DNA from 3 places in the Sphingomonas astaxanthinifaciens DSM 22298 genome. Region 2 is predicted to be linked to each of the others. Evidence: predicted binding sites of a transcription regulator. Region 2 holds the regulator's gene; each other region holds the start of a gene.
What was found. The regulator LexA, encoded in region 2, represses DNA repair genes until DNA is damaged. The targets are predictions, from matches to a motif close to GTTCCNCNCTTGTTCT.
Positions count from the first base shown of each region.

Region 1 (4,688 bases), 990 kb from region 2:
TCGGGCGAGATCCGCTGCGGCCCCTGCGCGCGGGCGATGTCATGGACCTTGCGTCGCCACACGAACCGGCGCGGCAGCCCTTCGGGCGTGGCATAGATGACCGCGACTTCCTCGGGCGTATCGAGGAGGCGGGTGGGAAGCGCCTCCGCTCGCGACAGCGAAAGCGGGGAGTGCGCGGCGGTGTCCACTCCCTCGACCCAGCCCGCCGCCCGCTCGGGGAGGTGGCTGTCGACCGCGACCGGGCGGCGGACCCTGGCGGGTCCCAGCCGGACGCTCAGCCGGTCGATCAGCGCGGCCACCGCCAGCTCCGCCGGGGGCTCGCCGAGCAGCGCCTCCTGCGCCGCGTCGAGCCGCTCCCACCAGCGCACCTCGAGCGCGAAGGCGTCGATCCCGAAGCCGGGGTCGATCCCCTGCCGCTCGAGGATTCCCGACAGCAGGCGGTGGAGGTGGTCCGGATCGCGCGAGGGGATGGAGGTCGCGACCTGGACTTCGCCGAGGCTGCCGTCGACCCGGTAGGCGGTGAGCACGAGGTGGCGGGCACCAAGCTTGCGCCGCCCGAGCTCCTTCGCCAGCGGCGGGACCAGCCGGCCGAGCGCCTGCGCCGCGGCCTCGGGATGGACCACCGGCTCCTTCAGCGGGAGCAAGGCGCGCGGCGGCGGATCCTCGGGCAAGGGGGTAAGCGGTTCGGGTTTTCGGCCAAGCGCGCGGTCGAGCGCGTCGAGCGGATGCTCGTCTTTGGCGAAACGCCGCGCGAGCGCCTTGCGCGGGACCCCGGCAAGGTCGCCGATCTCCTTGAGGCCGAGGCGGACCAGCATGTGGTTGGCAATCGGCGACAGGCGCAGCGCCGTGACCGGCAAGGGCGCGAGCACCCGCGCCAGCTCGGCCTCCGCCGCCAGCCGCCGGTCCCGCCCGTAGCGGGCCAGTGCCCAGGACGCGCCCGCCGTCGGGGCGATCGCGGCCCGCGCGCCGATCCCCATCGCCGCGAAGCGCGTCTCCATGTCGCGGAGCAGGGCTTCCTCGCCGCCGAACAGATGCGCGACCCCGCCGACGTCGAGGCGAAGCCCATGCGCGCCGTCGATCTCGACCAAAGGCGACCAGCGTTGGGCCCAGCGCGCCGCGGTCGTCAGCCAAGCCGCTTCGCCGCCGACATCCGCCGGCTCGGCCTCGAGCGCGGGATCGAGCGCGCGCGCATCGGCCAGCCGCCCGCCCGGCCGCGCGCCGCGCGCCGCCGCGGCCGGGGTCGCCGCATGGATGAGCTGGCCGTGCCGCCCCTCGATCGTCAGGACGAGCGGACGGGCGAGCGCCTCGTCAGGCGCGCCGGTGAGATTGGCCCAGCGCTCGATCGCCAAGTTCGGCAGCCACAGCGAGCAGATCCGGCGCGTCATCGCCGACCACCCACGTGCCCGGCAACCGCCGGCGCGAGCGGAACAGCTCGGCCTGCCAGCGCGCGGCTCCGGGCGCTTTCGGATCGAACGGATGGGCTTGGCTCGGCGCGCTGCCCAGCCGCCAGCGTTCGCGCGCGCCCGACAGATTGGCGTTCCCCTGCAACCGGACCAGCCAGCAGGCGACCCCGTGGCGCTCCGCCGCCACCGCCAGCCGCCGCGTCGCGGTGAAGTCGAGCGCGGGGGAATCGCCCCACAATTCGCCGATCACCCCGCCTAAAGCCGGACATCGGAGGCCCTCCTCCATCGCCCACAGCGCCGCCCTGGAATCCCTTGCCTCGACATGGATGAGCCCATGGCCGAACGCTCCGAGCCCGGCCGCATGGACCCGCCCGCCCTCGCGGATCGCCATCCGTTCCTGCACCCAGAGCAAGGGCCGCACGGGGTCGAGCTGGCCGAGCACGAAGCCCGTCCAGCCGGCATCGCGCGGCGAGGAAGCGAACAGTTCGGAGAGGATGCTTCCTCCCTGTTCCGCAACGCGGAATGGGGACGGAGTGGCCGATGGCGCAAGGGCCCCTCCACCACCCGGCTGCGCCGAGCGGTCCGCCTCCCGATCGCTTTGCGACAGGGCGGTTGAAGAAGCCGCACGGCTCCCGCCGCCGGCGACCAGGCGAAAACCTCGATCCACACGACTCGCAACGTTCTTGTTCTGCTTTTGTTCTTATTCGCGCGAGTCCGCGAACGGAGTCAATCGGGCGACTCAGCCCCTAGCGAAGCGCGGCGAAATGACGGCGTTCGGTATCGGCGGCGTTGCGCGCAACCGGGCGCAGGGTCGGGCTCGCACCGCGGTCGGCGAAGCCGGCGTGCATCGAATAGCTGTTCTGGTGCACCCGCCGCATCAGCCGGAGGTAGGCCGCCCGCGTGGGCGCCGCGGCGAATTCGTCGAGCCACGCCTGGTGGTTGGCCAGCAGCACCGGCGAGGGTAGCAGGTTCAGCCGCCGCCCCGCGAATGACAGTTGCGCCGCAAGCCCGCGATGCTCTTCCGCCAGGGTCCGGCGCAGGCCCTCGGTCGCGGCATCGCCATCCGTCAGGGCCACCGCGCCCGCGCGGATCACGAGCTGGTCATAGGAAGCCGCCCGGGCGACGTAAGTGGCCGCATCGGGCACCCTTGCCTCGGGCGCGGGGAGCGCCGTCCCCGCCCCGGCCGGCCGCTCCGCCGGCGCCGGACCCGAAGGCCGGGTCGCGCAGCCGGCGAGCAGGGCCAGGCCGACGAGGGCGAGGAGGCGCGCGGACCTCACCGCCCGATCATCGCCTCGGGCCGGACCACCCGGTCGAAGGTCTCGGCATCGACCAGGCCCAGTTCGAGCCCGGCTTCCTTGAGGCTCTGCCCCTTCTTGTGGGCATGCTTGGCGATCGCCGCGGCATTGTCATAGCCGATCTCCGGCGCCAGCGCGGTCACCAGCATCAGGCTGCGCGCGACGAGGTCGCGGATATGATCCTCGTTGGCGACGATCCCCTCGACGCAACGCTCGGCGAAGCTGACCATCCCGATCGACAGCAGTTCGACCGAGCGCAGCACGTTCGATCCGATCAGCGGCATGAAGACATTGAGCTCGAAATGGCCCTGCATCCCGCCGATAGTCAGCGCCTGGCCGTTGCCGATGACCTGCGCGCAGACCATCGTCAGGCTCTCGCACTGGGTCGGATTGACCTTGCCCGGCATGATCGAGCTGCCCGGCTCGTTCTCGGGGAGGCTGAGTTCGCCGAGCCCCGAGCGCGGCCCGCTTCCGAGGAAGCGGATGTCGTTGGCGATCTTGTTGAGCGCCACCGCCAGCGTCGCCAGCGCGCCGTGGAAGAAGACGAGGCCGTCGCGCGCCGCCATTTCGGCGAACTTGTTCGGCGCCGGCTCGAACCGGCTGCCGGCAATGTCGCTGATCGCCGCACACATGTCCTCGGCCCAGCCCTCGGGCGCATTGAGCCCGGTCCCGACCGCGGTCCCGCCGATCGCGAGCTTGCGGAGATTGCCCTCGAGCGCGCCCTCGATCCGCTTGCGGCAGCTGACCAGCTGCGCCGCATAGCCGCTGAATTCCTGGCCCAGCGTCAGCGGGGTCGCGTCCTGCGTATGGGTACGGCCGATCTTGACGATATGATCCCACGCCCTGGCCTTGGCCTCGAGCGCCTGGGTCAGCCGGTCGAGCGCGGGGTAGAGCTGCTGCTCCGCTGCCAGCACCGCGGCGACATGCAGCGCCGTCGGGAAGCTGTCGTTCGAGCTCTGGCTCTTGTTGACGTGATCGTTGGGATGCACCGGGCTCTTGCCGCCGCGGGTGCCGGCCAGCGCCTCGTTGGCGATGCCCGCGATCACCTCGTTGACGTTCATGTTGGTCTGGGTGCCGCTGCCGGTCTGCCAGATGGTGAGCGGGAACTGGTCGTCGAAATCGCCGCGGATGATCGCCGAGGCGGCGCTTTCCATCGCGTCGGCGAGCTCGGCGCCGAGCCCGTGCTTGCGATTGACCCGCGCCGCCGCCTGCTTGACGATCGCCTGGGCGTGGACCAGCCGGATCGGCATCCGCTCGCGCTCGCCGAAGGGGAAGTTGCCGAGGCTGCGCTGGGTCTGCGCGCCCCAGTAGCTGTCGGCCGGGACCTCGATCGGCCCGAAGCTGTCGGTCTCGGTGCGGGTAGTCTCGCTCATGGTCTTCCTTTTCGTCATCCCGGCCTCGAGCCGGGATCCGCCTTGTTCTTCAAGGCGCGTCAAAAGGAAGGCAGACCCCGGGTCAAGCCCGGGGTGACGTTCGCGTCATTTCTTGCGGGTGAAATCGACCGAGACGACGTTCGAGCCGTCCTCGACCGGGACGACCGCGGGGGCGTCGTTCTCCGGCGTGTCATGATCTTCATGCCCGTCATTCTCGGCACCGTTGGCCTGGAACTTGAGGCTGAAGTCGACCGCCGGATCGACGAAGTCGGTCACTGCCGCGAACGGCACTCGGAGCGTCGCGGGCACCCCGCCGAAGCTCAGCCCCACGGTGAAGAAATCGGGCGCGACATGGAGGTCCCAGAAGCGGTGCTGGATGACGATCGTCATCTCGTCCGGGAAGCGCTGGGCGAGATGCTTGGGGATCTCGACCCCCGCCATGCGGGTGCGGAAAGTGATGTAGAAATGATGCCCGCCGGGGAGCCCGCCGCCCTTCTCGACCGTGGTGAGCACACGCCCGACCACGTCGCGCAGCGCCTCCTGCACGATCTCGTCGTAGGGAATCAGGCTTTCTGCGCTCTCGTCGGCCATGCGCCGAACTGGTAGCGAGGCGGCGA
Region 1 is NZ_JONN01000001.1:1,959,725-1,964,412, reverse strand. It holds gene BS69_RS0110170 (Y-family DNA polymerase) at 1-1,385, opposite strand, end outside; gene BS69_RS0110165 (ImuA family protein) at 1,309-1,845, opposite strand; gene BS69_RS0110160 (DUF305 domain-containing protein) at 2,150-2,680, opposite strand; gene fumC (class II fumarate hydratase) at 2,677-4,071, opposite strand; gene BS69_RS0110150 (SspB family protein) at 4,177-4,662, opposite strand.
Region 1: a site for LexA is predicted at 2,089-2,104, ahead of BS69_RS0110165 (ImuA family protein). Genes of this name have one in related genera too.

Region 2 (4,688 bases):
CATCCAGGCCGCCTCGGGCAAGGGTCTCGACCAGGTCCGCGGCGAGATCGTCGCCAAGCTCACCGCCGACAAGAAGAAGGACGCGCTCGCCGACCTCGTCGGCAAGGTCGAGGACGGCATCGCCGACGGCCAGACCTTCGAGGAGGTCGCCGCGGCCCTCAAGCTCCCGGTCACCGTCACGCCGCCGCTGACCCGCAATGGCGGCACCTTCGACGCGCCGCCCTTCACCCTCGCGCCCGAGTTCGCCGCGCTGCCCGGCCAGGCGTTCGACATCGGCACCGATGACGATCCCGTGGTCGAGACGCTCCCCAACGAGGCCGGCTATGCGCTGCTCGACGTGACCGAGGTGGTTCCGCCGATGCCCGCCCCGCTCGCCAAGATCGGCGCGCAGGTCAGCAAGGACTTCATCGCCCGCCGCGCCAGCGACCGCGCCGCCGCCGCCGCATCCCAGGTCCTCGCCGCGGTCGCCAAGGGCACGCCGATGGCGCAGGCGCTCGCAGCGCTTGGCCAGTCCGGTGTCCGCCCGCCCGAGCCGATCGACCTTCGCCGCGGCGCGCTCGGCCAGTTCGCCCAGCAGGGCCAGGAAGTCCCGCCGCCGCTGCGCATCCTGTTCACGCTCAAGCCCGGCAAGGCCCAGCGCGCGGCCGGCCCCTCGGGCATCTACCTCGTCAAGCTCGACAAGGTCGTCCCCGGCAATGCCGGCAACAACCCGACGCTGATCGCGCAGCAGCTCACCCAGCTCCAGCGCAGCGCCGGCGAGGAGCTCGCGCTCCAGTGGCTCACCGCCGCCCAGCGCGAACTCAAGGTCAGCCGCAACGAGGACGCGATCAAGGCCGCCAAGGCCCGCATCCTCGGCACCGGCGCCGCCGAATGATCTCACCCTCTCCCGCTCGCGGGAGAGGGCGCCCGCCGGCTTGCGTCGGTCGGCGGCGGGCAACAAAAGACGTCGGGCGAGCGGGGTGAGGGAGCCACCTATTCGCATCCTCGTCATCGACAATGTCGACAGCTTCACCTTCACGCTCGTCGACTATCTCCGCCAGCTCGGTGCCGAAGTGGCGGTCGCCCGTTCGACCGCGCTCACCGTCGCCGAGGCGCTCGCCCACCCGGGTCCCTTGCTTATCAGTCCCGGCCCCGGCCACCCCGCCGACGCCGGCATCTCGGTCGCCCTCGCCGCCGCCTGCATGGAGACGGCCAAGCCCCTCCTCGGGGTCTGCCTCGGCCACCAGGCGATCGCGCTCGCCGCCGGCGCCGCCATCGCCCGCGCCGCGCCGATGCACGGCAAGACCGACGCAATTTCGCACGACGGCAGCGGGCTCTTCGCCGGCCTGCCCGCGCCCGTCACCATGACCCGCTATCACAGCCTGGTGGCCGAACAGCTCCCCGCCCCACTCCGCGCGACCGCCCACGGAAGCGACGGCACGATCCAGGCGCTGGCCCATGAACGCGCGCCGGTGCACGGCATCCAGTTCCACCCCGAGAGCGTCGCCAGCGAGCACGGCCTGAAACTTCTGGGCAACTTCCTGGTGCTGGCCGGCTAGCGGCCAGCACGCCCGCCGGCTTGGCCGGTCGGCGGCGGGCATCAAAAAACGTCACTTGACGGCCCCCGAAACGTTCCTTACTCGTTCTCCGTCTGTTCACTAAGGGGCGTGAACCCATGCTCACCGCCAAGCAACGCGAACTCCTCAGCTACATCGACCAGCGCCTCAAGGCGTCGGGCGTCTCCCCCAGCTTCGACGAGATGCGCGAGGCGCTCGACCTCAAGAGCAAGTCGGGCGTCCACCGCCTGATCTCGGCGCTGGAGGAGCGGCAGTTCATCCGCCGCCTGCCCAATCGCGCCCGCGCGCTCGAGGTCGTCCGCATGCCCGAGAGCGGGGGCGCTGCTGCGCCAGCCCAGGCCGCTCCGGCCCCGCGCCCGGTCGTGCCCGCCAATGATACGATCGACCTGATGCTCGCCGGCCGGATCGCCGCCGGCACCCCGATCGAGGCGCTGCAGGGCCAGGACAGCTTCCCCGTCCCCGCCGCCCTGCTCGGCCCGGGCGAACATTATGCGCTCGAGGTGTCGGGCGATTCGATGGTCGACGAGGGGATTCTCGACGGCGACTATGTCCTCATCCGCAAGGTCGAGACCGCGCGCGAGGGGGAGATCGTGGTCGCGCTGATCGACGACAGCGAAGCGACCTTGAAGACCTTCCGCCGCGAAGGGCAGATGGTCCGGCTCGATCCCGCCAACCGCGCCCATGAGCCCCAGCGCTACGACCCCCGCCGGGTCAAGATCCAGGGCAAGCTCGCCGGCCTCATCCGCCGGTACCACTGACCTGAGGCGCCAAGCGCTGCGACGCCGGCGCGAAGCGTCGGCTGAGCAGCGCGAAGAGCCGCCGAAGGCCGGCCAGCCTGCGCGCCTGGCGCGACAGGTCTGACGTCACGGGATTTACTTCCGTGACGGCGTCGCAACCTCGGCTTGCAGGGGTAAGCCGTCGTCCCGGCGAAGGCCGGGACCTCAGGCCACTGGCGTGAACTGCGCGAATTCGCCGCCCGCGCGCCGACGACGGCATCCCACGTGAGCAATTTCGCCAGCCCGTATCTCGCCCGCGCCGGATCGCGCGCCCGCCACGGAACGCCCTCGCCCTCTCGCGCCTTTCTTCTGGCGAGGAGGACAAGACCATGGCTTACGACGACTATCGCGACGACGACCTGCGCGCCGCGGACGACCGCCGCTTTCGCGACGACCCCGACCGGCTCCGTGACCGCGACCGGGGCTTCTTCCGCTCCGGCCGCGACGACCGCGATCCCGCCAGCCGCCGCGACTGGGACCGCGACGACCGCCGCGCCCCCATCCCGACCGACGAGACCCGCGACCTCATCGCCTCGCGCAAGGTCGAGGGCACCGCGGTCTATGGCCGCGACGGGAATCGCCTCGGCACCATCAAGACGCTGATGATCGACAAGGTTCGCGGCACCATCCGCTACGCCGTGCTCGCGCATGGCACCGGCTTCCTCGGCTTCGACGAGCAGCTGTTCCCGGTCCAGTGGGACGAGCTTCGCTATGACGAACGCCGCGGCGGCTATCTCGTCGACTTCACCGGCGAGGACGTGGCCTACACGCTCGAGCGCCGCCAGCGCCAGCGCGGGGGAAGCGCCCGCGACATCGACCGCGACTGGCGTCGCTGACCCGTTCAGCAAGCGTGCGAGGAGGCGCGCCTAGGAAGGATATCATGCGTATCCTGTCCCTTGCCGCCCTCCTCGCCTTGCCGCTGGCCGCCGCCTCGGCCGCGCCGCCCCCGCCCTCGGCCTGGACCGTCGGCCCGATCGTCTATGGGGTCAGCCGCTCGCCCGGCCTTCCCCTGCGCCCCCAGCGCGCAGCCGGCGGCGCCATTGCGGTCGCCATTCCGCCCGCTCCCTACAGCCTCCACGGCCTGACCTTCGCCCCCGGCAGCCTGGCGGGCAAGCGACGGATCGTCATGCGCTACCGGGTCGAGGCCGCGCCCGGCACCGCCCTCATCGCCACCAGCGACCACCGTTCGCCCGGGATCATCACCCTGTTCCTCCAGCGCCGCGGCGACGACTGGAGCGCGCAGGGACTGTTCGAGACCTATCGCTGGTATGCGACCTTCGCGACCCAGACGCTTCGCCCCGGCGCCGAGCAGACCATGGTCGCACCGCTCAATGCCAACTGGACCGCCGTCATGACCTCGAGCGCACGGACGCGCCCCGCCGAGTTTCGCGCCGCCTTGGCCGATGCCAGCGCGGTCGGCGTGGTGCTCGGCGGCGGCGACGGCTTCGGCCATGGGGTCGAGGCCAGCGCGCCGGCCCGCCTCGTCATCACCGACTTCCGGATCGAGTGATCGACGCCGCGGGCGCCAGCCGCTAGACTGGGGCCATGCGCCTCAGGGCAAAGACCTGCGTCGTCACCGGCGCCGCGCGGGGTATCGGCCGCGCCATCGCCGAGGCCTTCGTCGCCGAGGGCGCGCGCGTCGTCCTCACCGACATCGACGAGGAAATTGGCCGCGCGACCGCCGCCGCGCTCGGCTGCGAATTTCACCGCCTCGACGTCGGCGAGGAGGCCGACTGGACCGCCTTCGCGGCGCGGGTTCCCGCGCTCGATGTCCTGGTCAACAATGCCGGCATCACCGGCTTCGAGGACGGCCCGGCTTCCCACGATCCCGAGCATGCCAGCCTCGAGGAATGGCACCGCGTTCACCGCGTCAATCTCGACGGCACCTTCCTCGGCTGCCGCTACGCGCTTGCAGCAATGGGGCCGCGCGGGACCGGCTCGATCATCAACATCTCGTCGCGCTCGGGCCTCGTCGGCATCCCCTTCGCCGCGGCCTATGCCTCGTCCAAGGCGGCGATCCGCAACCACAGCAAGTCGGTCGCACTCTATTGCGCGGCGAAGGGGTGGCAGATCCGCTGCAACTCGATCCACCCTGCCGCGATCCTCACCGACATGTGGGAAGCGCTGATCGGCGACGGCCCCGACCGCGACGCGCGCATGGCCGCGATGGTCGCCGACACGCCCTTGAAGCGCTTCGGCCTCCCCTCGGAGGTGGCCGCGCTCGCCGTCCTGCTGGCCTCGGACGAGGCGACCTACATGACCGGGGCCGAGCTCACCCTCGACGGCGGGCTGCTGGCGGGTTCGGCCGCCTCCCCCGGCTCGCCGCCCGAGGACTGAGCTCCGCCCCTAGTTGGTC
Region 2 is NZ_JONN01000001.1:970,272-974,959, forward strand. It holds gene BS69_RS13575 (peptidylprolyl isomerase) at 1-874, shown strand, start outside; gene BS69_RS0104830 (anthranilate synthase component II) at 960-1,538, shown strand; gene lexA (transcriptional repressor LexA) at 1,655-2,314, shown strand; gene BS69_RS13580 (PRC-barrel domain-containing protein) at 2,662-3,168, shown strand; gene BS69_RS0104845 (hypothetical protein) at 3,213-3,842, shown strand; gene BS69_RS0104850 (SDR family oxidoreductase) at 3,878-4,669, shown strand; gene BS69_RS0104855 (hypothetical protein) at 4,679-4,688, opposite strand, start outside.

Region 3 (4,688 bases), 640 kb from region 2:
AGCGGCGCGGCCTTGAGCGCGCTCCGGCTTCCCTGGCCGAGCGTGCGCCACAAGACCCCGACCGCCCCGAGGCAGAGGATCAGGCACAGGCCCGCGAACGCGAGGAGCGGAGCACCGGCGCCCTCGGACGCCTGCCAGGCGAGCAGCGGCGCGGGCAGCGCGAGCGCCAGGCCCGCCAGGAGAACGAGGGAAACGATCGCGCTGAAGGCGCGCTGCCCCAACGTCGCCGGCCTGACCACGGCGCCGCTCACTGGCCGCTCCCGCGCTGCTTGCGCCCAACCCACGCGCCGAAGGCGATGACGCCGACGGCGAGGAGGAAGAAGAGGACGGGGTTGGCAAGCATGGGTTTCGTCGATTTCCTCAGCGTCGTCCCTGCGAAGGCAGGGACCTCAGGCGATCGCGCGCGGGCCGCCCGGGATCCCCGCCTGCGCGGGGACGACCGCTTTTACTGGCAGGCGAGGCACTCGTCGTAATTGGTGACCTCGACTTGGATTTCGCGCAGCTCGGGGGTGTTGTCGGCCTCGACCCCGCCGGCGAAGCCCGCGCGCTGCACGGACTTGGAGCGGAGATAGTAGAGCGACTTGATGCCGAGCTCCCAGGCGCGGAAGTGGAGCATCATCAGGTCCCACTTGTCGACGTCGGCCGGGATGAACAGGTTCAGCGAGGTGGCCTGGTCGATATAGGGCGTGCGATCGGCGGCGAGCTCGATCAGCCAGCGCTGGTCGATCTCGAAGCTGGTCTTGAAGGTGTCCTTTTCCTCCTGGGTGAGGAAGTCGAGGTGCTGGACGCTGCCGCCCTGCTCGAGGATCGAGTTCCACACCTGCTCGGAGTTCTTGCTCTTCTCGATCAGCAGCTTCTCGAGATACGGATTGCGGATCGAGAAGCTGCCCGACAGCGTCTTGTGGGTGTAGACGTTGGCCGGGATCGGCTCGATGCAGGCCGAGGTGCCGCCGCAGATGATCGAGATCGACGCGGTCGGCGCGATCGCCATCTTGCAGGAGAAGCGCTCCATCACGCCCATGTCGGCGGCGTCGGGGCAAGGCCCGCGCTCGTGCGCGAGCATCATCGAGGCCTCGTCGACTTGCCCCTTGATGTGCTTGAAGATGCGCAGGTTCCAGCTCTTGGCCATGGCCCCCTCGAAGGGGAGGCCGCGGGCCTGGAGGAAGCTGTGGAAGCCCATCACGCCAAGGCCGACCGACCGCTCGCGCTCGGCGCTGTACTTGGCGCGCGCCATCTCGTCGGGCGCGCGTTCGATATAGTCGGTGAGCACATTGTCGAGGAAGCGCATGACGTCCTCGATGAAGCGCTTGTCGCCGTTCCACTCGTCCCAGGTTTCGAGGTTGAGCGAGGAGAGGCAGCAGACCGCGGTCCGGTCGGCGCCGAGGTGGTCCTTGCCGGTCGGCAGGGTGATCTCGGAGCAGAGGTTCGAGGTCGAAACCTTCAAACCAAGGTCGCGGTGGTGCTTGGGCATCGACCGGTTCACCTGGTCGATGAAGATGATGTAGGGTTCGCCCGTCGCGAGGCGGGTCTCGACCAGCTTCTGGAACAGCGAGCGGGCGTCGACCTTGCCGCGCTCGGACTGGTCCTTGGGGCTGCGGAGGGTGAATTCGGCACCCTCGCGGACGGCCTCCATGAACTCGTCGGTGACGAGCACGCCGTGGTGGAGATTGAGCGCCTTGCGGTTGAAGTCGCCGCTGGGCTTCCGGATTTCGAGGAACTCCTCGATCTCGGGATGCGAGATGTCGAGATAGCAGGCGGCCGAACCACGGCGGAGCGAACCCTGCGAAATGGCGAGGGTCAGGCTGTCCATCACCCGGACGAAGGGGATGATGCCGCTGGTCTTGCCGTTGAGGCCGACCGGCTCACCGATGCCGCGGACATTGCCCCAGTAGGTGCCGATGCCGCCGCCCTTGGAGGCGAGCCAGACATTCTCGTTCCAGGTGTTGACGATGCCGTCGAGGCTGTCGCTGACCGAATTCAAGTAGCAGCTGATCGGCAGGCCGCGGCCGGTACCGCCGTTCGACAGGACCGGAGTCGCGGGCATGAACCACAGGCGGCTGATATAGTCGTAGACGCGCTGCGCATGCTCGGCATCGTCGGCGTAAGCGGCGGCGACGCGGGCGAACAAATCCTGATAGCTTTCGCCGGGCAGGAGGTAGCGGTCGTTCAGCGTTTCCTTGCCGAAATCGGTGAGGAGCGCGTCGCGGCTCGAATCAGTGACCACCGCGAAACGGCGTTCATCGACCGTCTTGCTGTCCTTCTTCGCGCGTCCGCCGGTTGCGGTGACGTCGGCCGTGCCGACCTCGCTGCCACTCGAGAAGTCCATGCCTGCTTCCTCCTGGCGACCCTCGAGTCGCACCTTTGTTCCCGATCCGTTCACGGTGCCGGAGTACGCCCAACGCCCGCGATTCGCTAGGGCCAAGAAGCCGGGAAATGCGCTGTCCCCGCTATCCACAGGGACGCGTCTCTCCCTCGCTGGAGATATAGTTATCCCCAGCGCCAACCACAAGCTTGTGCGTTGGTGCCCCTGAGCCGCTACAACATCTTGTGCTTTCAGACCGGTTCGGGCGCAAGCGGGAAAATGATGGTTAACGCAATATTGCGGTGGATAATGTGTTTTCCGCGCCGCACTTCGAGGGGCCCGCCCCTCTGCCGCACAAGCGCCATTCTCGGGATGCAAGCGCCGTTCACATTGCGCGGCCCAGGGGCGCGCCGGGCAGCGGCTCGAAGACGGGAAGGACGGACGGGGTTGAGCGAAGCGGCGATCGGCCGGAAGCGGGGCGCCGACGCGCTGCGGGTGACCCCGCGGCGGCGGCTGACGGGGCTTGTCGCGGCGCTGCTGTTCGAGGCGCTGGTGGTGCTCGCGCTGCTGACGCTCGGCACCCGCCGGACGGTGCCGATGGCCGAGGACCGGCCGCTCTCCACCTTCGACGTGACCGAGCCGGAAGCCGAGCCGACCGATGTCCAGAAGCCCGAGCCGGCCAGGCAGGCGAAGAAGGAGACCAGCACCACGCCGCCGCTGCCGACCCCGGTGGCGGTGACCCCGCCCCCGCCGGCCACGGTCAAGGTGCCCGAGCCGGTGGTGAAGCTCCCCTCGCCGGTGGTCACCCTTCCCGCCGACCAGATGGCGAGCGCCGACCTGCGCAACTTCCCGCCGGCCAAGCCGCGCGGACCGGCCGGGCCTCCGGCACCCCGGGGCGAAGCCGACAGCGAAGTGGTCGGGCGCGCCCCCAATGGCGAGCGCCTGTACGCCGCCGCCTGGCTTCGCGAGCCCTATGACAGCGAGCTGCGCGGCTATCTTTCGACCGCGGACCCGGGCTGGGCGCTGATCGCCTGCAAGACCGTGCCCGACTACAAGGTCGACGATTGCGTCGCGCTCGACGAATGGCCCAACGGGTCGCGGCTGGCGCGGGCGGTGCTGGCCGCCGCCTGGCAGTTCAAGGTCAAGCCGCCGCGGGTGGGCGGGAGCTACAAGGTCGGCGAGTGGGTGCGGATCCGGATCGACTACGGGATCAAGGGGCGCGGCTGAGCAAGGCGGCGGTTTCGCGGAAGGCGGCTTCCTCGGCGGCCTTGAATTCGGAGCGGCCGCCCGGCGGATCGGCGTCGAGGCCGGTCACGACATAAGCGATCCCGACCTTGGCGACAGGGTCGATCCACAGCCCCGAGCGCAGGCCATAGGCTTCGCCAGCATGGCCGATCCAGCGGCCGCGGTCGCCGACGGGATCGTCGCGGCAGCCGGGGTGCGGGGTGGCGAGCGATTGGGTGGCAAGGCCGAAGGCGCAGTAGAAGCCCCGTTCGGTCTCGCCGTTGGTCCCGTCATATTGCCAGCGATTGGCGAGCAGGGTGCGGACGCTGGCGGGCGAAAGCAGGCGGACGCCGTCGAGCTCGCCCTCGTTCAGGAGCAGGCGGCCGATCCGGGCGAGGCCGCGGACCGAGATGCGCAGGCCCCCCTGCGGCGCGAACAAGGCGCCATTGTCGCCCGGCTTCCATGTGGTGAGGTTGCACGGGTCGCCGTCGCGGGTGAAGACCGGACAGGCGGGGCGGACGCCGTGGAGGTCGTCGCGGACGGACTTGCCGCCCTGGGTGAGGACGATGGCGCGGGCGATCGCGGGGTCCGAGCAGGTCGCCCAATTGTAGCAGGCGTCGATCGAAAGGGGCTCGAGCACTTCGCGGCGCATCCAGCGGTCGAACCGCTCCCCCGTCGCGCGCTCGATCGCCGAGGCGATGACGGGAAAATTCATATTGGCATAAGTGAAATAGGTGCCGGGGGCATGGGCCGGATCCCAGCTTCCCGGGCGGTCGAGCGCGGCGCGAACCGTGGCTCCGAGCGGAACGATATACTGGTCGTCATGGTCGCGCACCGAGCCGGTGTGGCTGAGCAGCATGGCGAGGGTGACCGGGCGGTCGGGGAAGGCCGGGTTGCGAAGCGGCCAGCCGAGCAGCGGCGAGAGATCGCTGTCGAGGCCGAGCCTGCCCTGGTCGACCAGCTTCATCACCCCGATGGCGACGACGAGCTTGCTGACCGAGGCGACGCGGACCGGATCGTCGAGCGTGGCGGCGCGGCCCATCGCGGGATCGGCGGGCCCACGCGCAAATCCCTGCCCTTCGGCCGCGGCGGTGAAGGCGAGGCCCGCGACCACGCCCGGCCGGGGCGCGGTGGCGCAGGCGGCGAGCGCCAGGAACAGCGG
Region 3 is NZ_JONN01000001.1:1,607,613-1,612,300, forward strand. It holds gene BS69_RS13280 (hypothetical protein) at 1-251, opposite strand, end outside; gene BS69_RS0108345 (ribonucleoside-diphosphate reductase subunit alpha) at 446-2,326, opposite strand; gene BS69_RS0108350 (hypothetical protein) at 2,750-3,529, shown strand; gene BS69_RS0108355 (serine hydrolase domain-containing protein) at 3,513-4,688, opposite strand, start outside.
Region 3: a site for LexA is predicted at 2,353-2,368, ahead of BS69_RS0108345 (ribonucleoside-diphosphate reductase subunit alpha). Genes of this name have one in related genera too.